DNA from 4 places in the Streptomyces sp. AM25 genome. Region 4 is predicted to be linked to each of the others. Evidence: riboswitches for the same ligand, from Rfam matches in the RefSeq annotation. Region 4 holds a riboswitch; each other region holds the start of a gene.
What was found. Region 4 has a riboswitch for cobalamin ahead of ACLHRZ_RS12535 (ribonucleoside-diphosphate reductase subunit alpha). Riboswitches for the same ligand answer to the same signal wherever they lie in the genome.

Region 1 (5,576 bases), on a different contig from region 4:
GTGTCGATGTCACCGGCGGCCGGCCCCGTGACGTCGAACCCGGTGGGGGTGGCCATCAGCCCGGAGGCGCCGAGCTTGCGCAGGATCTGAGGGAAGCGCTGGTAGAGCCTGGGGTACAGATTGCGGGCGGCGTTCAGCGGGGCCCACGCCGGGGTCAGCACGCCGAACTCGTTGACCTGCGCGTCGGCTTCGGCGGCGCGCAGGAAGGCGCGGAGCGTCTCCAGGGTGGCGATGATCTCGGCGACGTCCTCCTGGACGTGCTGATACCCATCGATGCCGATGGCCTCCGTCAGCAGCGAGACCAGGCCCAGGACGTACTCGGTCTTCGTCACCGTCCGCGTGACGACCTGGTGGGACATGTGCACGACGGCCGACGTCCGGAAGAACAGGGCGTTGCACCTCTCGACGTCGCCCAGCAGGAAACACCGCTCGTACGGCACGTGCACGTCGTCGAAGACCACCACGCAGTCCGGCTCGTCGAAGCGCGAGGCGAGGGGGTGATCGTGGCGCGGCCGGCCGGAGTCGAGCGGTTCGCGGGCGATGCACCGCAGTCCCTCGGCGTCCATCGGGACGGCGAAGGCGTACGAGTAGGGCCTGTCCTCGGGGGTGCCGCGCAGCAACGTCGAGGGCAGGACGAGGAGTTCGTCGGCGAACGGTGCGATGGTCGCCAGCATCCGGGCGCCCCGGATCACCACCCCGTCGCCGTCCTCGCGCACGATGCGCGCGGCGACGCTCCCGCCGGCCTGCCGGGGGCCCGCCACGGCGCGGTTGACCTGGGGCGGGATGAGCGTGTGGCTGCACAGCAGGTCCTCTTCACGGACCTTCTCGTAGTAGCGGCGGATGTTGTCCCCGAAGGCCGGGTCGGCCCCGGCGAACCAGTCGGCGGCCGAGGCCAGGGCCATCAGGGCGCTGTTGAGGTAGTCGCCCGTGCGCCCGAGCATGCCGTTGCTGTGCTCGGCCCACACCCGGAACGCCCGGCGTCGTTTGACGAGTTCGTCGGGTGTGGTGGGGACGAGGAAGGAGGAGGCGACGGGCTCACCCGAGGTGGGGGAGCGGTACGTCAGAACGTCCTGGTGTTCGGCGGAGTGCTGCAAGTCGTACAACTCGGCGTACGTCTGCACGACGTTGCGGAACGCGGGATGGTGCTGGATCCCCCCGACGAACGTCTCCCCCTGGACGTGCACAGTGGGGCGGGAGTCGGCGAGCCGGGCGAGAAATTCCTCGCCGGTGCGTGCGGCCACTGGGGCTCCTCGGGGCTTTCCGTCAACGGTCACACCTCGGTCCACGCCGGATGCCCGGCGCCACGGCCGCCGCCCATCATGCCCGTATCCGCACCGGCCTTGCCAGTTGTCGAATGCGCGCGGTTCACGGCGCGGGTGCGCGCGTGGCGGCACATGGCGCCAGTTCCCGCTTCGCCACCGCCCGGAAGCCGTGCGGCGGGCGGCCGGTGAAGCGCTGGACGGTGTCGGTCGTACGGTTCTCGGAGCCCTCGGCGATGGCGCGGTCCATGCCGGCGAGCATCTCGGCGAACTCCAGGGGCATCCGCGCGGCCAGGCGGTCCCGCATCTGCTCGTACGTCAACCGGCGGTGGAGCACGGTCCGGTCCGTGGTCTCCGTGAGGATGGCGGCGATGTCGTCGTAGCCGAGTGCCTCCGGTCCGGTCAGGATCAGATCGCTGTTGGGCGCGTGGTCTCCGGTCAGGGCGTGGACGGCGACGGCGGCGATGTCGTCGGCGTCGACGAAGCCGACCCGGCCGGCCCCGGCCGCGGTCAGGATGATGCCGTCCTCGCGGATGCTGTCGGCGTGGAGGTGTGCGCCGGTGAAGTTCTGCATGAACCAGGAGGGCCGCAGTACCGCCCACTGGTCGAACAGTCCGGGCAGGGCCTGGTGTACCGCCCCCACTCCCGGCCTGCCTTCGGGGATGGCCGAGGAACTGAGCAGTACCGCACGCCGGACGCCTGCGCCGAGTGCTCGGTGGAGGAAGGGCAGCATGACGGTGGCGGGGTCCGGATCGCCGACCGGCGGGACGAGGTAGACGCGGTCGGATCCGGCGAGGGCGTCGTCGAAGGTGGCCGGGTCGTACCAGTCGAAGCGGACCGCTTCCGCACCCGGCAGCGGGGCGGGCCGACGGCTCGCGGCCCGGACGCGGTGGCCGGCGGCGATCAGACGGGCGGCCGTCCGGCTGCCGGTGGTGCCGGTGGCTCCGATGACCAGGATGGTGCCGGTGTCGGTCATCGGACGGCGCTCCCGGCGAAGTCCAGGCCGAGGTCCTGGACGGCGAGGGGGTTCCAGTAGTCGCGGTAGGAGGTGAAGAGCCCGCCCTGAACGGACACGACGGCGATGTAGGTCATGTCGAAGGGGGCTCCTGTCCGGACCAGGCGGCCCACCCCGCGCATCTCGACCACGATGGTCTCCGGCTGGGTGGTCCGGTGGATGTGCAGGTGCGGGAAGTCGTGCAGGTCGATGTGATCGGGATAGTCGCGCATGTAGGCGGCGATGGCCTCGCGGCCCTCCAGCCGGCCGGGTCGGCCCGGGGGCGCGAAGGGGAATTCCATGACGCCGCCCTCGGCCCACAGGCCGACCCAGGCGGGAATGTCCTTGTCGAGGAGCAGGCGCAGGCTGTGCCGGTAGAGCACTTCCGGTGAGGCGGGTGTGGGCATGGGGTTCCTCCGTCCCGTACGATACGGACCACTGGTCCGCTTCAATGAACGATACGGACCGGGGGTCCGTATCGTCAAGGGAGGAGTCACGTGACCGAGCGCAGACCGCGCAAGGACGCCGTGCGCAACAGGGCAGCCGTCTTTGCGGCCGCCGATGTGCTGTTCGCCCAGTGCCAGAGCCCCGACAGCGTCACCATGGCCGACATCGCGGCCGCGGCCGGGGTCGGCAAGGCCACCCTCTTCCGCGCCTTCGGTGACCGCACCGGGCTGATCCGTGCGCTGTACGAAGCCCGCCTCGAACCGGTCAGTACCGCGACCGAACAGGGCCCGCCACCCCTGGGGCCCGCCACCCCGCCCCTGGCGCGGGTGCCGGCCCTGCTCGATGCCGTGCTGTGCTTCAAGCTCGACAACCGCCACCTCGCCCTCGCCCTGGAAAAGACCGGCGCCGACAGCCCGTACGCGACGAAGCAGTACGAGCGGTGGCACACCCTGCTCCGGGAGTTGCTGGAGCAGGTCCTGGGGCCGGCCGACAGCGACTTCGCCGCCCACGCCCTGCTCGCCGCCACCCGGGCCGACCTCGTCGAATACCTGGTCGGCTGCAGGGGGGTGCCCCGCGAGGAACTGCGGGAGCAACTGGCGAAGTTCACCGCCACGGTCCTCGGCGCCCCTGCTCACCGGGGCTCGGCCGCCGACCGCTGACAGCGGCCGAGCCGTCTCCGGTGTATCCGGTGTCTGTGGCGGACTCGGTGCCGGTCCGGTCCGCCAGGGGCGCTGCGGTGAGGTGTGTGCCGGGTGCGCGGCGTCGTGTCAGGGTGCTGTCGGCGGTCGGTGTTGCCAGCGGCGTTCGACCCTGGCCAGGCGCCAGTAGCCCAGGGCGCAGGCCCATACTGCGACGAAGAGTCCGACGATGATGAAGCCGACGTTGTTGAGGTCGATGCCGGAGATCCAGTCGGTGACCGGGTCGTTGAGCGCGAGCTGGTCGTGCAGGACGCCGATGAGTTCGATGGTGCCGATGAGGAAGGCGACGGCGATCGACAGTCCGGTGATGGTGAGGTTGTAGTAGACCTTGCGGACGGGGTTGGAGAATGCCCAGTGGTAGGCGAAGTTCATGAACGTGCCGTCGAGGGTGTCGAAGAGGCTCATGCCGGCGGCGAACAGCAGCGGCAGGCACAGGATCGCGTACCAGGGCAGCCCGGCTGCGGCGCCGCTGCCCGCCATCACCATCAGGGTGACTTCGGTGGCTGTGTCGAAGCCGATGCCGAACAGCAGGCCCACCGGGTACATCTGGCCGGGACGGGTGATGGAGCGCGTGAGGCGGCCGAGGATGCGGTTGAGGAACCCGCGGTTGCCGAGGTGCTTCTCCAGCTCGGATTCGTCGAACTGCCCGGCGCGCATGGCCTTGAAGACGCGGTGGATGCCTGCCAGGGAGATCAGGTTGAGCGCGGCGATGAGGTAGAGGAAACCGCCGGAGACCGTGGTGCTGACCACGCCGAGGGTCTGGTGGGCACTGGAGTTGTCGTTGGTGAGCGTGCCGGCGACCTTGGCCCCGACGGAGATGAGGGCGGCGAGGACGACGATGATGGTGGAGTGGCCGAGGGCGAACCAGAAGCCCACCGATATCGGACGTTTGCCGTCGGCCATCAGCTTGCGGGTGGTGTTGTCGATGGCGGCGATGTGGTCGGCGTCGAAGGCGTGCCGCATGCCCAGGGTGTAGGCGGTCACGCCGAGGCCGAGGCCGAACACCTGCTTGCCGACGGTGTAGTGGTGCGGGGCGACCATGGCCACCAGGATTCCGAAGGCGACGACGTGGAGGGCGGCGATCACGGCCATCAGGCCGCCGGTGCGTATCCAGTCCTTGCGTTCCCATCGGAGGACCGGGGTGGCGGGGAGGGCCACGGCCTCGGCAGCGGTCGGGGGAGGGTTGTGGGGCGGAGTCATCTCGGGCAGCCTCTCCAGCACCTCGTGGATGGTCGTCGAGCGGTGCCGTGGCCGGTCTCCTGGCTGACGGGTCGAACGCTGCCGCACCGGCCTTCCAGGGCGAGGTGCCCCGTGGCCTTCCGCTGGTGCGCCGGCTTCCCGATCACAGTGGCGAGGGCCGCTCCGGCATCGCACCGGTCTTCCCGAACACCACGGCGCAAAAACGGTATTGGCCGAGAACCATCGCCTGCAAGACTGCGAAGGTATGCAGGTATCGATTTTCTGCCCAGCAATGGGCAAGGCTGAGATCATGCATCTGATCCCCGCGGAGCGTGCGCACCGGAGCGCGATCGACGAGCACACGGTCTGCGACGCCATCGAGGGCATCGGCGACCTCGCACGGGTCCGCGCCTGGTCGGAGCGGTTCGCCCTGCTCTCTGACCCCGGGCGGCTGGCCCTGCTGCTCGCCGTGCACCGGGCCGGGCCCATCGCCGTCTCCGACCTCGCCCTCGCCACCGGCATCAGGGACACCGCCGTGTCCCAGTCGCTGCGTCTGCTGCGTGCCGCCGGTGCCGTGGTGGCCGAGAAGGACGGCCGCATCGTCCGTTACCGTCTCTGCGATCAGGAGATCGCCGGACTCCTCGGCCGTCTCTCCACGTTCAGCGATGGGTGAAGCCCGGTGAGCGTTTCTCCACGAAGGCCGTCATGCCCTCCTTCTGGTCCGCTGTGGCGAACACCGCGTGGAACAGGCGGCGTTCGAAGCGCACGCCTTCCGTGAGGGTGGTCTCGAAGGCGCGGTTGACGGCCTCCTTGGCCATCATGGCGACCGGTGCGGACATACCCGCCACGGTCTCGGCGACCGCCAGGGCCTCGGCGAGCAGGTCGTCGGCCGGGACGATCCGGGACACCAGGCCCGCCCGTTCCGCCTCCTCGGCATCCATGGTGCGGCCCGTCAGGCACAGCTCCATGGCCTTGGCCTTGCCCACGGCGCGGGTCAGT
Region 2 (5,576 bases), on a different contig from region 4:
AACGAGCTGACGCTGCGACTGGCGCACGCGGGGGACGAAGGCCAGGCGGAACGCCTTCTGGACACCGCCTGCGACTGTCTCCGTGCCCTCGCCACCGACCTGGACACAGCACAGCGGAAGGAGTCGCGGTGAGCGGGAAATGGCTGGTGGACCTCGTGCCCGCCGAGCGGCCGGAGCGGGTGGCGTACCTGTTCCCGCACGCGGGTGCAGGCGTGAGCGCGGTGCTGGCACTGGGCCGGGCCCTGGCCCCGGACCCGCACCCGGTGGCGATCCGCCTGCCCGGGAGGGAGGCACTGCTCGACGACCCTCCGCTCAGCGACCTCCCGGTCCTGGCCAAGCAGTCGGCCGACGCCATCCGCGCCCACGCGGGCGGAGCGCAGATCGTCTTGTACGGCCACTCGTCGGGGTCGGTGCTGGCGTACGAGACGGCCCGCGCGCTGGAGCCGGAGACCGCCGTCCTGCTCGCGGCCTCGGCACAACAGGCACCGGGGACAACCGTCCGCATGGCCGCCGGCTGCTGGAACCGCCCGGACGACGAGTTCTTCGCCCAGGTCGTCGCGGACGGCTACCTGCCCGCCGAACTGCTCGACGCCCCGGACGTCCTGGAGATGGTGGCCCCGGCCCTGCGCGCGGACTACCGGGCCACCCACGAATACCTCACCGGAACGGCACGGTGGACACCCGTGTCGTCGCCGATCCTCACCATCCGCGGCACGGAGGACCGGACCGTCACCGAGGAGGACGTCGCGGCGTGGTCGGCGCTGACGACGAGCCGTCATACGACCGCGCTGATCGCCGCGGGGCACAACCTGCTGCGCGACCACCCGGCGGAGCTGGCGGACACCCTCCGGCAGGCACTGCCGTGAACTCCGCTCCGGTGGGCGGAAGTCAGGACTTGCGGTGCACGGAAACGGCGTAGTCCCCGTCGGTGCAAGGGTCCCGGGACCAGGTCGCATACCTGGCTTCCAGGGTGAGTCCCGCCGCCCGGCAGTGCGCGTCGTAGTCGTCCAGTGTGTACCCGCGGTCCAGGGAGAAACCCGCGACGAGGCGGCCGCCCGGGTGCACATGGGCGGCCATCCCGGCCACCAGGGCCGGTTCCGTTCCCGGCGGGGTGAACAGGGGGACGTTCCCCGCTGCCACCACGACGTCGAACGACTCCCCCAGGTCGAGGCCGACCAGGTCCTGCCGGTACCAGCGGATCTGCGGAGCCAGCCGCCGGGCAGTGGCGAGCATCGACTCGTCGATGTCCACGCCCGTCACGGCGATGCCGTGACGGGCGAGCTCGATGCCCACCCGGCCCGTGCCACAGCCCGCGTCGAGGACCGTGCCGGGCTCGAAGGAGCGGACCAGCGTGGCTTCGCCATGGACGTCTCCGCCGTCGGCGGCAATGCGGTCGAATCGGGCCTGGTACTCGTCACCGTTCCACGTCATGCGGCCAGGGTGACACATGCGTCACTCTGGCCACAGACCGATAGATCGATTTCGGGCTCGGTGAGTGGTCGTTCGAACCAGGTCGCCGGGCACACCGGCCACACTGTCCGCAAAGCCCTCGTCGACCAGGGCTTCAAGAACCAGGTCGTCGGCCAGGTACTGGACCTTCAGGAAGCCGTGCCGTCCAGCTCCTTCCGCACCTCACGGGCCGCCGCCACCAGGTGCTCCAGGGAGGCGCGCACCTCGGTCCAGCCACGGGTCTTCAGGCCGCAGTCGGGGTTGACCCACAGGCGCTCGCCCGGGATCGCGGCCAGCCCCTTGCGCAGCAGGTCCGCCGCCTCGGCGGCGCCGGGGACGCGGGGCGAGTGGATGTCGTAGACGCCGGGGCCGACTTCGCGCGGGTACCCGGCCGCGGCCAGCTCGCCGGCGACCTGCATGTGGGAGCGGGCAGCCTCCAGGCTGATGACGTCGGCGTCGAGGTCGTCGATGGCGGTGAGGATGTCGCCGAACTCGGCGTAGCACATGTGGGTGTGGATCTGGGTGTCCGGCCGGGTGCCGCTGGTGGCGAGGCGGAAGGCCTCGGTGGCCCAGGCGAGGTACGCCGCACGGTCGGCGGCGCGCAGCGGGAGGGTCTCGCGCAGGGCGGGCTCGTCGACCTGGATCACCGAAGTGCCGGATGCCTCAAGGTCGTTCACCTCGTCGCGCAGGGCGAGGGCGACCTGCCGGGCGGTCTCAGCGAGCGGCTGGTCGTCGCGGACGAAGGACCAGGCGAGCATGGTGACGGGCCCGGTGAGCATGCCCTTGACCGGCCGGTCGGTGAGCGACTGGGCGTAGCGGGTCCAGCGGACGGTCATCGGCTCGGGCCGGGAGATGTCGCCGGCGAGGACCGGCGGACGGACGTAGCGGGTGCCGTAGGACTGGACCCAGCCGTGCTGGGTGGCCAGGTAGCCGGTGAGCTGTTCGGCGAAGTACTGGACCATGTCGTTGCGTTCGGGCTCGCCGTGGACGAGCACGTCGATGCCGGCCTTCTCCTGGAAGGCGACGACCTCGCGGATCTCGGCCTCGATGCGCTCCTCGTAGGCGCCCTCGTCGATGCGTCCGGCGCGCAGGCCGGCGCGGGCGGTGCGCAGCTCGGTGGTCTGTGGGAAGGAGCCGATGGTGGTGGTCGGCAGCAACGGCAGCCGGAGACGGTCGTGTTGGGCCGCGGCGCGCAGGTCGTAGGGCTGCGAGCGGTGCGTGTCGGCCTCGGTGACGGCGGCGCTGCGGGCGCGCACGGCGGGGTCGTGGGTGATGGCGGAGCCCGCCCGGGAGGCCAGATCGGCGCGGTTGGCGGCGAGTTCGGCCGCGACGGAGTCGGTGCCGCGCTCCAGCGCCCGGGCCAGGGTGACGATCTCGCCCGTCTTCTGGCGGGCGAAGGCGAGCCAGCGGACGATCTGCAGGTCGATGTCCCGTTCGGCCGTGGCGTCGAGCGGGACGTGCAGCAGGGAGCAGGAGGCCGCGACGTCGACGCGGCCGGCGAGGCCGAGGAGGGTGCCGAGGGTGGCCAGCGACTTCTCCAGGTCGTTGATCCACACGTTGCGGCCGTCGACCACGCCGGCGACGAGGCGCTTGCCGGGCAGGCCGCCGACGGCGGCGAGGTCGTCGAGGTTGGCGGCGGCGGACCCGGTGAAGTCGAGGGCGAGACCCTCGACCGGGGCCTTGGCCAGCACCGGCAGGGCCTCGCCGAGGCGGTCGAAGTAGGAGGCCACCAGCAGCTTCGGCCGGTCGGCGAGGGTGCCGAGCTCACGGTAGGCGCGGGCGGCGGCGTTCAGCTCGGCCGGGGTGCGGTCCTGGACCAGGGCGGGTTCGTCGAGCTGCACCCACTCGGCGCCGGCGGCCCTGAGGTCCGCCAGCACCTCGGCGTAGACGGGCAGCAGCCGGTCGAGGAGCGTGAGCGGCTCGAAGCCGGGTGCGACGCCGGGCGCGGGCTTGGCGAGCAGGAGGTAGGTGACGGGGCCGACCAGGACGGGGCGCGCGGCCAGGCCGAGGGCGAGGGCTTCCTTGAGCTCGGCGACCTGCTTGGCGGAGTCGGTGGTGAAGACGGTGTCGGGGCCGAGTTCCGGGACCAGGTAGTGGTAGTTGGTGTCGAACCACTTGGTCATCTCCAGCGGCGCCACGTCCTGGGTACCGCGGGCCATGGCGAAGTAGCCGTCCAGGGCGTCTTCTTCGACGGCCGCGCGGTGCCGGGCGGGGATCGCGCCGACCATGACGCTGGTGTCCAGGACGTGGTCGTAGTACGAGAAGTCGCCGGTCGGCACCTCGTCGATGCCCACCTCGGCGAGCTGCCGCCAGGTGGTGCGGCGCAGTCCGGCGGCCGTCTCCCGGAGGGCGTCCGCGCCGACACTGCCCTTCCAGTAACCCTCGATCGCCTTCTTCAATTCACGGCCCCGGCCCTGGCGGGGGTAGCCGTACACGGTGGCGCGTGCTGCCGCGGCTGCGGACTTGCTGGTCACGGAACTCTCCTTCGCGAGCTTCTTCCGGGATCCCGGAGCATGGCGAGAACGCGAAGGGGTGGCGGACGGGCCGCACCACAGCGGTGGGTTGCCCGTTCGGTATGTGCGCCGACCCGCCCTCGAGGTCACCGGGATCTCCGCGCACGAACGGTCGCGCGCGGGCAACGGGCAGGTCTTCGGACTCACGGGCACGTCTGCCGGGGGCAGACACCTAATGGCCGTCGCTTCCCGGGCCCGTCACGGACCCAGTGCGTATGACGGCGGTCGTTCCCGCTCACCGCTGCGGGGCAGTCCCGGATTCCCACCGGGTTCCCTCTTGCGACGCGCCTGCCTGGCGGACAGGGGCGAACCAGCTGCACGCGCCAGCCTAGATCGGGGACGCGGTGCTTGAACAGTGGGTTTGGGTCATGGCTTCGCGGCATTGTCAGTGGTCGGTGCGACGATCGTCCCGACGGCGCGAACACGTGCCGTGCCGTCCGGCACACCCGGACCGGATACGAGGAACGAGGAGTGAAGTCCCGTGCGCATCGTGGTCAGTGAGTTCATGAGCCTGGACGGCGTCGTACAGGCGCCCGGCGGAGCCGAGGAGGACACCGACGGCGGTTTCGCCCACGGCGGCTGGTCGCACCCGTTCTTCGACCCGGAGGTGATGGGCGGGACCATCACCGAGATCATGGGCAGGACGCAGGCGCTGCTGTTCGGGCGCCGCACGTGGCAGACGATGGCCGCGGCGTGGCCGGAGCGGGCCGGCGACCCCTTCGCCGACCAGATGAACGCCATCCCGAAGTACGTCGTGACCGGAACCCTGGGGGACGCGGAGCTGACGTGGAACAACACCACGCGCATCCCCGGCGGCGAGGCCCTCGCCCGCATCCGCGAGCTGCACGCGGCCGACGGCGGGGACCTGCTGGTCATGGGGAGCCCCACGCTCGTCCGCACCCTCCTGAGCGAGGGCCTGGTCGACGAGCTGCGGCTCATCATCACGCCGGTGCTCCTCGGCGGCGGCAAGCGGATCTTCACCGACGACGGGGTGCTGCGCACCCTGGAACTGGTCTCCTCGGTCACCAGCGGCACGGGCGCGCACGTGTGCACCTATCGTCCGGCCCCTTAACTTGGCTCTGTCAGCAATCACCGCCGACCGCATTCCAGACCTTCCTGGACCAGAACGAGACCCCCGGTCGAAGTCCTGGCGAACCCTCGGCAAAGGCAAGGCTGTTCTTCAGCGGCACGGAGTTGCTACCTCGTGTCTTCGGAGGTCGCCGGAACGCGGTGGTGTGCCCGGCCCTGGTTCTCGCGCGTCGGCGTGGGAAGCGGGGGCGGCGTGGCACGGGCCGTTGCGCAGCGGCGTACGAGGCACTTGGCCGCGTACGCGGCCAGGCCGGTCAGGGGCACGGCAGTGAGGGCGACCAGCGTCCATTGCTCCGCGTAGTGGGCCGCTTTGGTGGGGGTGTTCGCGAACGTGGTCATGGGGCCCCAGGTGTAGTAGCCGAACACCATGATCAGCTGGGATCCGGCCGTGCGGATGACCGTACTGAGCGCCGTCGGTGCGGTGGCCCCGAGCAGACACACGATCACCGCGTAAGGGAGGTATCCGGAGGCCAGCCTGCTCCAGGCGGTCACGTGGAGGCCGTCCCCGTCACCGGCCACAGCGAT
Region 3 (5,576 bases), on a different contig from region 4:
TCTGCGCGCCGCCGAGGGAGCAGGCGGCGATGCCGAGCCGGCCGCCGTTGAGGCCGTTCATGGCGATGCGGAAGCCGTCGCCCTCGGCGCCCAGGCGGCGGTCGGCCGGGATGCGGACGCCGTCGAGGATCACCTGGCGGGTGGGCTGGGCGTTCCAGCCCATCTTCTTCTCGTCGGGGCCGAAGGACAGGCCCGCGTCGTCGTGCCGTACGACGAAGGCCGAGATGCCGCGCGGCCCGGCCTCGCCGGTGCGGGCCATCACGAGGTAGAGGTCCGACGTTCCCGCGCCGGAGATGAACTGCTTGACGCCGGTGAGGACATAGTGGTCGCCCTTGTGCTCGGCACGGGTGCGCAGCGCGGAGGCGTCCGAGCCGGCGCCGGGTTCGGTGAGGCAGTAGCTGCCCAGGGACTCCATGGAGCAGAGTGCGGGAAGCCAGCGGACGCGCTGGTTCTGGTCGCCGTAGCGGTCGATCATCCACGCGACCATGTTGTGGATCGACAGATAGCCGGCGATGGACGGGCAGCCGGTGGCCAGCGCTTCGAAGACGACGACTCCGTCGGAGCGGATCAGGCCGGAGCCCCCGGAGTCCTCGCGGACGTAGATGCCGCCGAGGCCGAGCTGGGCTCCTTTGCGCAGGGTGTCGACGGGGAAGTGCTTGGCCCGGTCCCAGGCGACGGCATGCGGGGCGAGGTGTTCCTGGGCGAAGTCCAGGGCCGTCTCGGCAAGGGCGAGTTGGTCCTCGGAGAGCAGGGTGTCAGTCATCGCCGTCATCCCATCGTGGGGAGGGTGAAGCTCGCGCCCTCCTTGACCCCGGAGGGCCAGCGCGAGGTGACGGTCTTGGTGCGGGTGAAGAAGCGGATGGCGTCGGGGCCGTGCTGGTTGAGGTCGCCGAAGCCGGAGCGCTTCCAGCCGCCGAAGGTGTGGTAGGCGACCGGCACCGGGATCGGTACGTTGACGCCGACCATGCCGGTGTTCACCCGGCGGGTGAAGTCCCGGGCGGTGTCCCCGTCGCGGGTGAAGATGGCCACGCCGTTGCCGTACGGGTGCTCGCTCGGCAGGCGCACGGCCTCCTCGTAGTCGGCCGCGCGGACGATGCAGAGCACCGGGCCGAAGATCTCCTCCCGGTAGATCCGCATGCTTGTGGTGACGCGGTCGAAGAGGGACGCCCCGGCGAAGAACCCGTTCTCGTGGCCGGGCAGAACGAATCCGCGTCCGTCGACGACGAGTTCGGCGCCCTCCGTGGTGCCGATGTCCACATAGCGGCGTACGCGGTCGACCGCATCGCGGCTCACCAGCGGGCCGAAGTCGGCCTCCGGGTCGTCGGAGCGGCCGATGCGCAGCGTGCCGATGCGTTCCTTGAGCTTGGTGACCAGGGCGTTCGCCGTCTCCTCGCCGACGGGCACGGCGACCGAGATGGCCATACAGCGCTCGCCCGCGGAGCCGTAGCCCGCGCCGATCAGGGCGTCCACGGCCTGGTCGAGGTCGGCGTCCGGCATCACGATCATGTGGTTCTTGGCGCCGCCGAAGCACTGGGCACGCTTGCCGTGCGCGGCGGCGGTGGCGTAGAGGTGCGCGGCGATCGGGGTGGATCCGACGAAGCCGACGGCTTGGACGCGGGGGTCCTCCAGCAGCGTGTCGACCGCTTCCTTGCCGCCGTTGACGACGTTGAGCACCCCCGGCGGCAACCCCGCCTCCAGGAAGAGCTCCGCGAGGCGCAGCGGTACGGACGGGTTGCGCTCGGACGGCTTGAGGACGAAGGCGTTGCCGCAGGCGATCGCGGGTGCCGCCTTCCACAGCGGGATCATCGCGGGGAAGTTGAACGGAGTGATGCCCGCTGTGACGCCCAGGGGCGTGCGCAGTGAGTGGACGTCGATGCCGGTGCCCGCGTTGTCGGTGAATTCGCCTTTGAGCAGGTGCGGGATGCCGGCGGCGAACTCGACGACTTCGAGACCGCGTTGGACGTCGCCATGTGCATCGGCGATGGTCTTGCCGTGCTCGTCGGACAACAGCCGGGCCAGGGCGTCCCGTTCGCCTTCGACGATCTGGAGGAACTTCAGCAGGACCCTGGCGCGGCGCTGTGGATTCCATTCGCCCCACTCCGCCTGTGCCGATGCCGCGTCGGTGATCGCGGCCGTGGTCTCCTCGCGCCCGGCCAGGGGCACCTTGGCCTGCACCGTGCCGGTGTTGGGGTCGTGGACATCGCCGAAGAGCCCCGATATCCCGGGTGCGCGCTTGCCGCCGAAGAAATGGGTGAGTTCGTGGATCATGAACAACCTGCTCCCGTAGGTGGGATCCGGGGACGGCACGGCAGGCCGACGGCGGCACCGGGTGAGGTGCGCCGCGAGGGCAGCCGTGGGACGCGAAGGCGGGAGAGCCGTAGGAGCGTTACGGATGCGCGGTCGTTTCCGCGTCGTGCTCCGCCGGATCACCGGGGTCGTGGGTGCGGACCGGTGCCATGCGTGTCTGCTCCATCCTCGTGGACAACACGGAACATCCCGCGGCCGGTATCCTGACTCCCGGATCACCGCGTGCCGCCCGCCTTCCCGACGCATCGCGTCAGTGGCGTGCTCTCGACGGCACACTCCCCGGTCACAGTGGCGGGACCGTGCCGGATTCACACCGGCTTCCCTGCACCGCGGGCCTTGGTCACGAACATATAGTTGGACGTCCTAGTAAGTCCACCCCTCAAGCGCCTTGTCCGGGGGCGCGCCCAGTGGGTTCGCCGCGCCACGGAGAGGGCCGCACGGTGTGCTGGGTCGCCTTCACCCGGACCGAGATGCAAAACATGCCGGGCGCACGGGCCCGGCGCGGTCACAGGCTGCTGCTCTCCACCTGATACGGCACATACGTGCGCCGGTCCGGGTCGATGGCCAGCCGGCCGCCGGCCGGTGGCCGGGCCCGCTGTGCGCAGTTGCGCCGTTCGCAGATCCGGCAGCCCAGGCCGATCGGTGTCGCTGCGCGGGGGTCGTCCAGGGCGATGCCCTCGGCGTAGACGAGCCGGTGCGCGTGCCGCAGTTCGCAGCCGAGCGCGACGGCGAAGTCGGCACGCGGGGCATGGTGGCCGAAGCCACCCCGGGTGATGGTCCGTGCGATCCAGAAGTACCGCTTGCCGTCGGGCATTTCGGCGACCTGGGTCAGTATCCGCCCGGGTGCGGAGAACGCCTCGTACACCGTCCAGAGCGGGCAGGTGCCGCCGAGGCGGGAGAAGTGGAAGTCGGTCGCCGACTGCCGTTTGGAGATGTTGCCGGCCCGGTCGACCCGCACGAACGAGAACGGCACTCCCCGGTGACCGGTGCGTTGCAGCGTGCTCAGACGGTGACAGACGGTCTCGAAGCCGACGCCGAAGCGTGCGGACAACAGCTCGATGTCGTACCGCACCTCCTCGGCCGCGGTGTGGAAGACCGAGTACGGCATGAGCAGGGCGCCCGCGAAGTAGTTCGCCAAGCCGATGCGGGTCAGCGCCGCCGACTCCGGTGAGGACATGTCGGCGGCGTCGGCGAGTCGGCCGAGCAGCGGTGCGTGCTCCAGCAGGGCCAGCTGCGTGGCGAGTTGGAAGGCACGCTGACCGTCGCTGAGCCAGGGGGACAGGAACAGCAGTCCGGTGGCGGGATCGAAGTGCCGGGCGTCGGCCGAACGGCCCGGCGCAGCCTGGACCACCCGGACCCCGTGGCATTCGGCGAGGCGCGCGGTGAGCGGATCGGCGGTCCGGCCCGGCCGCAGTTCCATGGCGGTGGCCGTCTGTTCGGCCGCGGTGTCCAGCGGTCCGAAGTGGTTGTGGTGGGCGTAGAAGAAGTCCCGCACCTCGTCGTGCGGCTCCGCGGGCGGCAGCGGGACGCCCGTCCCGGGTGCAGCGAGGGCGGCGGCCTGTTCGGCGGTGTCGCGGTAGCGGCGGTGCAGCGCGACCAGGGCCCGGGCCACCTCCGGTTGGTCGCGGGCGGCCTCGGAGATCTCCTCGGCGGGGAGCGACACCCCGCACGCCTCGTCGGCGAGTGCGGTGCGCAGGTCGGCGGCGAGCCGGTGCTCGTCCGCCTCCGAGAAGAACTCCGCGTCGACGCCGAAGACTTCCGCGATCCGCAGCAGCACCGGGGCGGTCAGCGGGCGCTGGTTCTGTTCGATCTGGTTGGCGTAGCTGGTGGAGATGCCGAGCGCGCGGGCCAGGTCGACCTGGTTCATGCCTCGTTCGCGACGCAGCCGGCGCAGTCTGGCGTGGGCGTAGACCTTGCGGTCGGCCGGTCGCCGGGCCATGGCGCACCTCCTCGTCGCGAGCCGTCGGGCAACGGTACCGGAGGGCCGGGAAGTTGCGAACCCGGCATCCGCAGCATTCGCAGTCTTCGCAGATTCGCAGCTCCGTGCTGTACGGATTCCGCAGATTGGAGCGGTGGCCCGGCGGGCCGCACGCGGGCAGTCTTGATCACGTCAGCCCCCGCAGGACCGCCCGACACCCATGAGGAGTCCCGTGATCGAGCACCACGTCCGTGTCCACCCCAGTGCCGACCGGCTCCCGCGCGAGGACCAACTCGCCTGGAAGCTCGCGGCCGTGGCCACCGGCACCGAGGAACTGGAGGCCGACAGCGTCACGATGGCCGTCAACCGGGTCATCGACAACGCCTCGGTGGCCGTCGCCTCCCTGCTGCGCCGCCCGGTCGCCGTCGCACGGGCCCAGGCCACCGCCCACCGGGCAAGCACTGTGGGAGCGTCGGTCTTCGGCACCCGCGCCCGGGTCTCCCCGGAGTGGGCCGCGTGGGCCAACGGCACGGCCGTGCGCGAGCTGGACTTCCACGACACCTACCTCGCAGCCGACTACTCCCACCCCGGGGACAACATCCCGCCCCTGCTCGCCGTCGCCCAGCACGCCGGCCGTACAGGCGCCGACCTGCTGCGCGGCATCGTCGCCGCGTACGAGATCCACGTCGCCCTGGTGAAGGGCATCTGCCTGCACGAGCACCGCATCGACCACGTCGCCCACCTCAGCGCCGCCACCGCCTGCGGACTCGGCGCCCTGCTCCGGCTGCCGACCGAGGTCGTGCATCAGGCCGTTCAGCAGGCGGTGCACACCACGACCGCGACCCGGCAGTCCCGCAAGGGTGAGATATCCAGCTGGAAGGCGTTCGCACCCGCCTTCGCCGGCAAGGCCGCCATCGAGGCCGTCGACCGGGCCATGCGCGGCGAAACCTCCCCCTCGCCCGTATACGAGGGCGAGGACGGCTTCCTGGCCTGGATGCTCGACGGGCCCCGAGCCGACTACACCGTGCTGCTCCCCGAACCCGGCGAGCGGCGCCGCGCGATCCTCGACACGTACACCAAGGAGCACTCCGCCGAGTACCAGGCACAGGCGATCATCGACCTGGCCCGCCGGCTGCGCGAGAAGGCCGGCCCGCTGGAGGGGGTGCGCTCGGTGGTCCTGCACACCAGCCACCACACCCATCACGTGATCGGCTCCGGAGCGAACGATCCGCAGAAGTACGACCCCACGGCCAGTCGCGAGACCCTCGACCACTCCGTGCCGTACATCTTCGCGGTCGCCCTGGAGGACGGCACCTGGCACCACGAACGCTCCTACGCCCCCGAGCGCGCC
Region 4 (5,576 bases):
TCCTCCCCCGTCTCTGGTCCGTCGCGCACAAGCACGGGTACGTGACGTCCTCGGACTTCGTCCGCGGGCGGTTCGGTTCCAGGGGCCTCTCGCTCGCCCTCGCGCTGACCGGAATTCTGGCGACCATGCCGTACATCGCGCTCCAACTGGTCGGCATCCAGGCCGTCCTGGACGTCATGGGCGTGGGCGGCGGAACGAACGCGAACTGGTTCGTGAAGGATCTGCCGCTGCTCATCGCCTTCGGCGTGCTGGCGGCGTACACGTACTCCTCCGGGCTGCGGGCGCCCGCCCTCATCGCGTTCGTCAAGGACGCGCTGATCTACATCGTCATCGCCGTCGCCATCATCTACATTCCCCTCAAGCTCGGCGGATTCGGCGAGATCTTCAGCAAGTCCGGCCACGCATTCGCCGCGGTCAACCCCGCCACCGGCCAGCCGCGCGGCTCGCTCGTCACGGGGCCGCAGGCGCAGTGGGCGTACGCGACGCTCGCGCTCGGTTCGGCGATGGCGCTGTTCCTGTACCCGCACTCGGTGACGGCCGTCCTCTCCAGCAAGAACCGCAACGTCATCCGGCGCAACACCACCATTCTGCCGCTGTATTCGCTGATGCTCGGGCTGCTGGCCATGCTCGGATTCATGGCCGTCGCCGCCGGAATCAAGGTGCAGAACGGGCAGTTGGCGATTCCGCAGCTCTTCGCGGACATGTTCCCGGACTGGTTCACGGGGGTCGCCTTCGCGGCCATCGGTATCGGGGCACTGGTCCCCGCCGCCATCATGTCGATCGCAGCCGCGAATCTCTTCACGCGCAATATCTACAAGGACTTCATCCGGCCGGACGCCTCGCCCGAGCACGAGGCCAAGGTCTCCAAACTCGCCTCACTGCTGGTGAAGGTCGGGGCGCTGGTCTTCGTGCTCACCATGGACAAGACGGTCGCCATCAACTTCCAGCTGCTGGGCGGCATCTGGATTCTCCAGACGGTTCCCGCGCTCGTCGGCGGCCTCTTCACGCGGTGGCCGCACCGCTGGGCGCTGCTCGCGGGGTGGGCCGTCGGGATGGGGTACGGGACGTGGCGGGCGTACGAGACACCGAGCGCCACGCAGGATCACTTCGGCAACACCAACCTGATTCCGTTCATCGGGGAGAAGGGGTACATCGGCCTGACGGCCTTCGTGCTGAACGTGCTCGTGGTCGTCGTCCTGACCTTCGTCCTCAAGGCGGTCGGGGCACCGGACGGCGTCGACCGGACGTCGGCGTCGGACTACACGGCCGACGCAGCCGACCCGGGCGTCAGCCCGGACCTGCCGCCGGCCACGGCAGGAGCGGCAGGTCCGGGCGGGCACTGAGTCCGCTCCGCCGGCGCACGGCTTGAACCTCACGTCGTGTGAGGACGCATGGTTGCTCCATGACCACGACCTGGAAAGTGGGTCCGCTCGCCGAGGCCAGCGGACTCACCGTGCGCACCTTGCACCACTGGGACAACATCGGACTGCTCAGCCCCTCCCAGCGCACCGCCGGCGGGCACCGGGAGTACACGGAGGACGATCTCGTCCGCGTCCGGCTGTACCAGGTGCTGGCCCTGCGCAGGCTGGGGCTGAGTCTGGAGAGCATCGCCGTCTGTCTCGACACCGGCGTCGACCCCGCGCGGCTCGTGCGGGACCACCTCGCGACGGTCGAGGCGTCGCTCACCGCGCTCGGTTCCCTGCAGCAGCGGCTCGCGCAGCTCGGCGACGCCCTCGACGCCGGACGCGCGCCGAGCACCGGCGTGCTGTGGGACGCGCTGTGCGCGATCGGCGGTACGGGGCCCGGGGGCGAGCGCACGCTGCGCCGACATCTGGACGACGAGCAGATGCAGGTGCTGGAGGCGCGGGCCGCGGCGCTCGGGCCCGCGATGCACTACCTCCTGGAGATCGAGTGGCCCGAGCTGTACCGGAGGGCGGAGCGGCTCCGCGCCGACGGGGTTCCGCCCGCCGACCGGAGGGTCCGGCGGCTGGTGGCCCGCATGGCCGAGTTGAGCACCCTGTTCGGCGGCGGCGATGCGGGGATCGGCGCCGGTGTGCGGGCGGCCTGGTACGAGGACCCGGCGGCCATGTCGGGTGATCCGGCTGCCGCCGCCTCTGCGGACGAATGGCACGCGCTCGCCGACTACTTGGACCTCGCCCGCCGCAGCACCGAGGAGCAGACCCGGTCATGAACCGTCCCGCCCGGACCCGTATCGCCCTGCTGTCCACGGTCCCCACCCTGCTGACCGTTCCGTTCCTCTGCCTCCTCGCTGCACTGGGCATCGCTCCGTGGAGCCTCCTCCTCTCCGTGCCGGTCGCCCTCGCCGTGCACGCGGCCGTTACGTTCGTCCGTCTGCGTCCGGCACGCAGCGGGACGTGACCGGCCGGAGGCCACTCGCGCCGCGCCGCACCGGCCTGACGACACCCGGATCACGCGATCACGCGAACGCGGGCATGATCCGCTCGTGGATGAGCCGCAATTGGGCAGGGACGTCGGCAACGTCCGGAAGGTCGCGGCCCGTGAAGGCCTTGACCAGTGTCCGGTCCGTCACAGCGCAGATCATGTGGTTCACGCCTGCCGGGGCGATCTGCGTACGGATCTTCTCCAGGCACTCCTCGGGCGTGCCCGCGATGGACAGCCGGTCGGCTGCCGCGGGCGGGGTGAGCTGGATGCCGCGGGCCAGGTCGCCCGCAGCGATCGCCTCGATCACGGGCTTGAGGGCGCTGGGGTCGACGCCGTTGCGGTGCAGCAGTTCCTCCGGCATGGAGGACGCGTAGATGCCGACCATGCTGCGCGCGGCCTCCTTGGCCTGCGCGGAGTCGGGGCCCGTGGCGAAGACGACCCAGGCGCCGATGTCGAGCGAGGTCCAGTCCTTGCCGGCGCGTTCGGCACCGGCCCTGATGTGCCGGACGGCGTACTCGCATGCCTCACGGCTGTAGCCGAGCGCGTGGTGGCAGCCGTCGGAGAGTTCGCCTGCCGCCTCGAACGACTTCGGGCCGCGCATGGCCCCGAGCTTGACCGGCACTCTGGCCTGGACGGGGCGGGCGAAGGTGAACAGCCCGTCGTAGGAGTGGAAGTCGCCCCGGTACGTGATGCTGCCGTGGTCGAGGAGCGTACGGACGACGTGGTGGGCCTCCTTGACCCGCGACAGCGGGCGGTTGCCGGCCGATGCGATGCCGTGCTGGGCGAGCAGTCCGAAGTTGCCGCTGGACAGCACGACTTCGGCGCGGCCGCCGGACAGTTCGTCCAGGGTTGCCACTGCCTGGGCGATCAGGGCGGGTTCGCGCAGCAGGACCGGGGAGACGCTGGGCCCGAGGCGCAGGGCACGCGTCCGGCCGGCAGCGACGGCGAACAGCTGCCACAGGTCCTTGTGCCAGGTCTCGTCGGCGGCGTAGCAGGCGTGGAAGCCGAGTTCGTCGGCGAGACGGATGGCAGCCAGCGACTCGTGGACCGGGTAGTCGGGGAGCATTGCGTAGCTGAACCTCATGGGTGGCACCCTGCATCGGGCTGCGGGGCATGACAAGGCCCCACGCCGGTCCCCATCGCCCTCGGGCGGTCCCCGGCTGTTTCCGGCCCTCCTGAGGCCCTCCTGGGTCCACCGTGAGGCCCCTCCCGAAGCCCCCTGAACCCCCCTCACCGCGCCGCCACCGCACCTCCGCAACGGTTCCCAACGCCCCCGTCCGTTAGCACATTCCGCAACCGCTCGACGACGCGCCGACACAACATGTGGGGGCGCTCCCGACCCCCGGCACTAGATGTATGCTCGTCCTCGCTGTCGTCGCAGGGGAATCCGGTGGAAATCCGGAACTGTCCCGCAACGGTGAATGTATGCGCATATGCGCTCCACAAGTCCGAGGACCTGCCGTCAGCGCGCCCACGTCCGAGCCGTCCCAGGGCCCGGCATGGGTGACGAACACGTCCGGGCCTCGCGGGTTGGGCCGATGGGCGCTGTCCGGCATGCCCCGAAGAAGTGTGCCGGTACGCGATCCGTCGAGCGCCTCCCGAGCGGCCCCAGCCGACCAGCCGAGCGAGGGAGAGCCACACGTGACCATCGCGCCCGCCGATCCGGTCTCAGCAGCCACTGCGGAGGAGACCGGAGGTCCCGGGACCGCGCTGCTGCGCACCCTGACCGATCTCACCGCCGATCTGCCCGCCACCGACCCCGGCAAGGTCGCCGCCGCCGCGCTGCGCGGCCGGCACCCGGGGTCGGACGAGGCGGAGCTGCGGTCCCTGGCCACCGAGGCCGCCGCGGGGCTGATCGCCGAGGAGCCGGAGTACTCGCGGCTCGCGGCGCGGCTGCTCACCCTCGCCATCCGGGAGGAGGCGGCCGGCCAGGGCGCGGTCTCCTTCTCCGCCTCCGTCGCCGTCGGGCACCGTGAGGGCCTGATCGCCGACGAGACCGCCGCGTTCGTGGCCGAGCACGCCGAGCGGCTCGACGCCCTCGTCGAGAACGCCCTCGCCGACGGTGCCGACAACCGGTTCGGGTACTTCGGCCTGCGGACGCTCCACAGCCGCTACCTGCTCCGGCACCCGATCACCCGCAACGTGATCGAGACCCCGCAGCACTTCCTGCTGCGCGTCGCCTGCGGTCTGGCCGAGGACCGCTCCGTCCGGGCCCTGGAGGACGTGGCCGAGCTCTACCGGCTCACCAGCACGCTCTCGTACCTGCCCTCCTCCCCCACGCTGTTCAACTCCGGCACGCGCCACCCGCAGATGTCGTCCTGCTACCTGCTGGACTCGCCGCTGGACGAGCTGGACTCGATCTACGACCGCTACCACCAGGTCGCGCGGCTGTCGAAGCACGCGGGCGGCATCGGGCTCTCCTACTCCCGCATCCGCTCCCGCGGTTCGCTGATCCGCGGCACCAACGGGCACTCCAACGGCATCGTGCCGTTCCTGCGCACCCTCGACGCCTCCGTCGCCGCGGTCAACCAGGGCGGCCGGCGCAAGGGCGCGGCCTGCGTCTACCTGGAGACCTGGCACGCGGACATCGAGGAGTTCCTGGAGCTTCGCGACAACACGGGCGAAGAGGCCCGCCGCACCCACAACCTCAACATCGCGCACTGGATTCCGGACGAGTTCATGCGCCGCGTCGAGGCGGACGCCGACTGGTCGCTGTTCTCCCCGGCGGACACCCCCGACCTGGTCGACCTGTGGGGCGACGAGTTCGACGCCGCGTACCGCACGTACGAGGCCGAGGGCAAGGCCGTCAAGCAGATCCCGGCCCGTGTGCTCTACGCCCGCATGATGCGCACCCTCGCGCAGACCGGCAACGGCTGGATGACGTTCAAGGACGCCTCCAACCGCACCGCCAACCAGACCGCCGAGCCGGGCGCCGTCGTCCACTCGTCCAACCTGTGCACCGAGATCCTCGAGGTCACGAACGACGGCGAGACGGCCGTCTGCAACCTCGGTTCGGTCAACCTCGCCGCGCACCTGGGTGCCGACGGCGGGATGGACTGGGAGAAGCTGGACCGCACGGTCCGCACGGCGGTCACCTTCCTCGACCGCGTCGTGGACATCAACTTCTACCCGACCGAGCAGGCGGGCTCGTCCAACTCCCGCTGGCGCCCGGT

Region 1: linked by a shared signal. The riboswitch ahead of nicT (Nickel transporter NicT) and the one ahead of ACLHRZ_RS12535 (ribonucleoside-diphosphate reductase subunit alpha) in region 4 are both predicted to bind cobalamin.
Region 2: linked by a shared signal. The riboswitch ahead of metE (5-methyltetrahydropteroyltriglutamate--homocysteine S-methyltransferase) and the one ahead of ACLHRZ_RS12535 (ribonucleoside-diphosphate reductase subunit alpha) in region 4 are both predicted to bind cobalamin.
Region 3: linked by a shared signal. The riboswitch ahead of mmsA (CoA-acylating methylmalonate-semialdehyde dehydrogenase) and the one ahead of ACLHRZ_RS12535 (ribonucleoside-diphosphate reductase subunit alpha) in region 4 are both predicted to bind cobalamin.

Annotation. Positions count from the first base shown of each region.
Region 1 covers NZ_JBKIWN010000005.1:195,159-200,734, reverse strand. The annotation lists gene hpaB (4-hydroxyphenylacetate 3-monooxygenase, oxygenase component) at 1-1,241, opposite strand, end outside; gene ACLHRZ_RS08400 (NmrA family NAD(P)-binding protein) at 1,366-2,235, opposite strand; gene ACLHRZ_RS08395 (nuclear transport factor 2 family protein) at 2,232-2,660, opposite strand; gene ACLHRZ_RS08390 (TetR/AcrR family transcriptional regulator) at 2,751-3,359, shown strand; gene nicT (Nickel transporter NicT) at 3,468-4,598, opposite strand; cobalamin riboswitch at 4,631-4,807, opposite strand; gene ACLHRZ_RS08380 (ArsR/SmtB family transcription factor) at 4,888-5,250, shown strand; gene ACLHRZ_RS08375 (enoyl-CoA hydratase) at 5,237-5,576, opposite strand, start outside.
Region 2 covers NZ_JBKIWN010000002.1:444,465-450,040, reverse strand. The annotation lists gene ACLHRZ_RS04020 (condensation domain-containing protein) at 1-132, shown strand, start outside; gene ACLHRZ_RS04015 (thioesterase II family protein) at 129-866, shown strand; gene ACLHRZ_RS04010 (class I SAM-dependent DNA methyltransferase) at 889-1,431, opposite strand; gene metE (5-methyltetrahydropteroyltriglutamate--homocysteine S-methyltransferase) at 1,599-3,923, opposite strand; cobalamin riboswitch at 4,074-4,292, opposite strand; gene ACLHRZ_RS04000 (dihydrofolate reductase family protein) at 4,444-5,034, shown strand; gene ACLHRZ_RS03995 (hypothetical protein) at 5,160-5,576, opposite strand, start outside.
Region 3 covers NZ_JBKIWN010000005.1:186,741-192,316, reverse strand. The annotation lists gene ACLHRZ_RS08360 (acyl-CoA dehydrogenase family protein) at 1-772, opposite strand, end outside; gene mmsA (CoA-acylating methylmalonate-semialdehyde dehydrogenase) at 769-2,268, opposite strand; cobalamin riboswitch at 2,484-2,654, opposite strand; gene ACLHRZ_RS08350 (short-chain fatty acyl-CoA regulator family protein) at 2,813-4,246, opposite strand; gene ACLHRZ_RS08345 (MmgE/PrpD family protein) at 4,458-5,576, shown strand, end outside.
Region 4 covers NZ_JBKIWN010000008.1:199,036-204,611, reverse strand. The annotation lists gene mctP (monocarboxylate uptake permease MctP) at 1-1,343, shown strand, start outside; gene ACLHRZ_RS12550 (MerR family transcriptional regulator) at 1,403-2,191, shown strand; gene ACLHRZ_RS12545 (hypothetical protein) at 2,188-2,379, shown strand; gene ACLHRZ_RS12540 (LLM class flavin-dependent oxidoreductase) at 2,438-3,487, opposite strand; cobalamin riboswitch at 3,756-3,881, shown strand; gene ACLHRZ_RS12535 (ribonucleoside-diphosphate reductase subunit alpha) at 4,045-5,576, shown strand, end outside.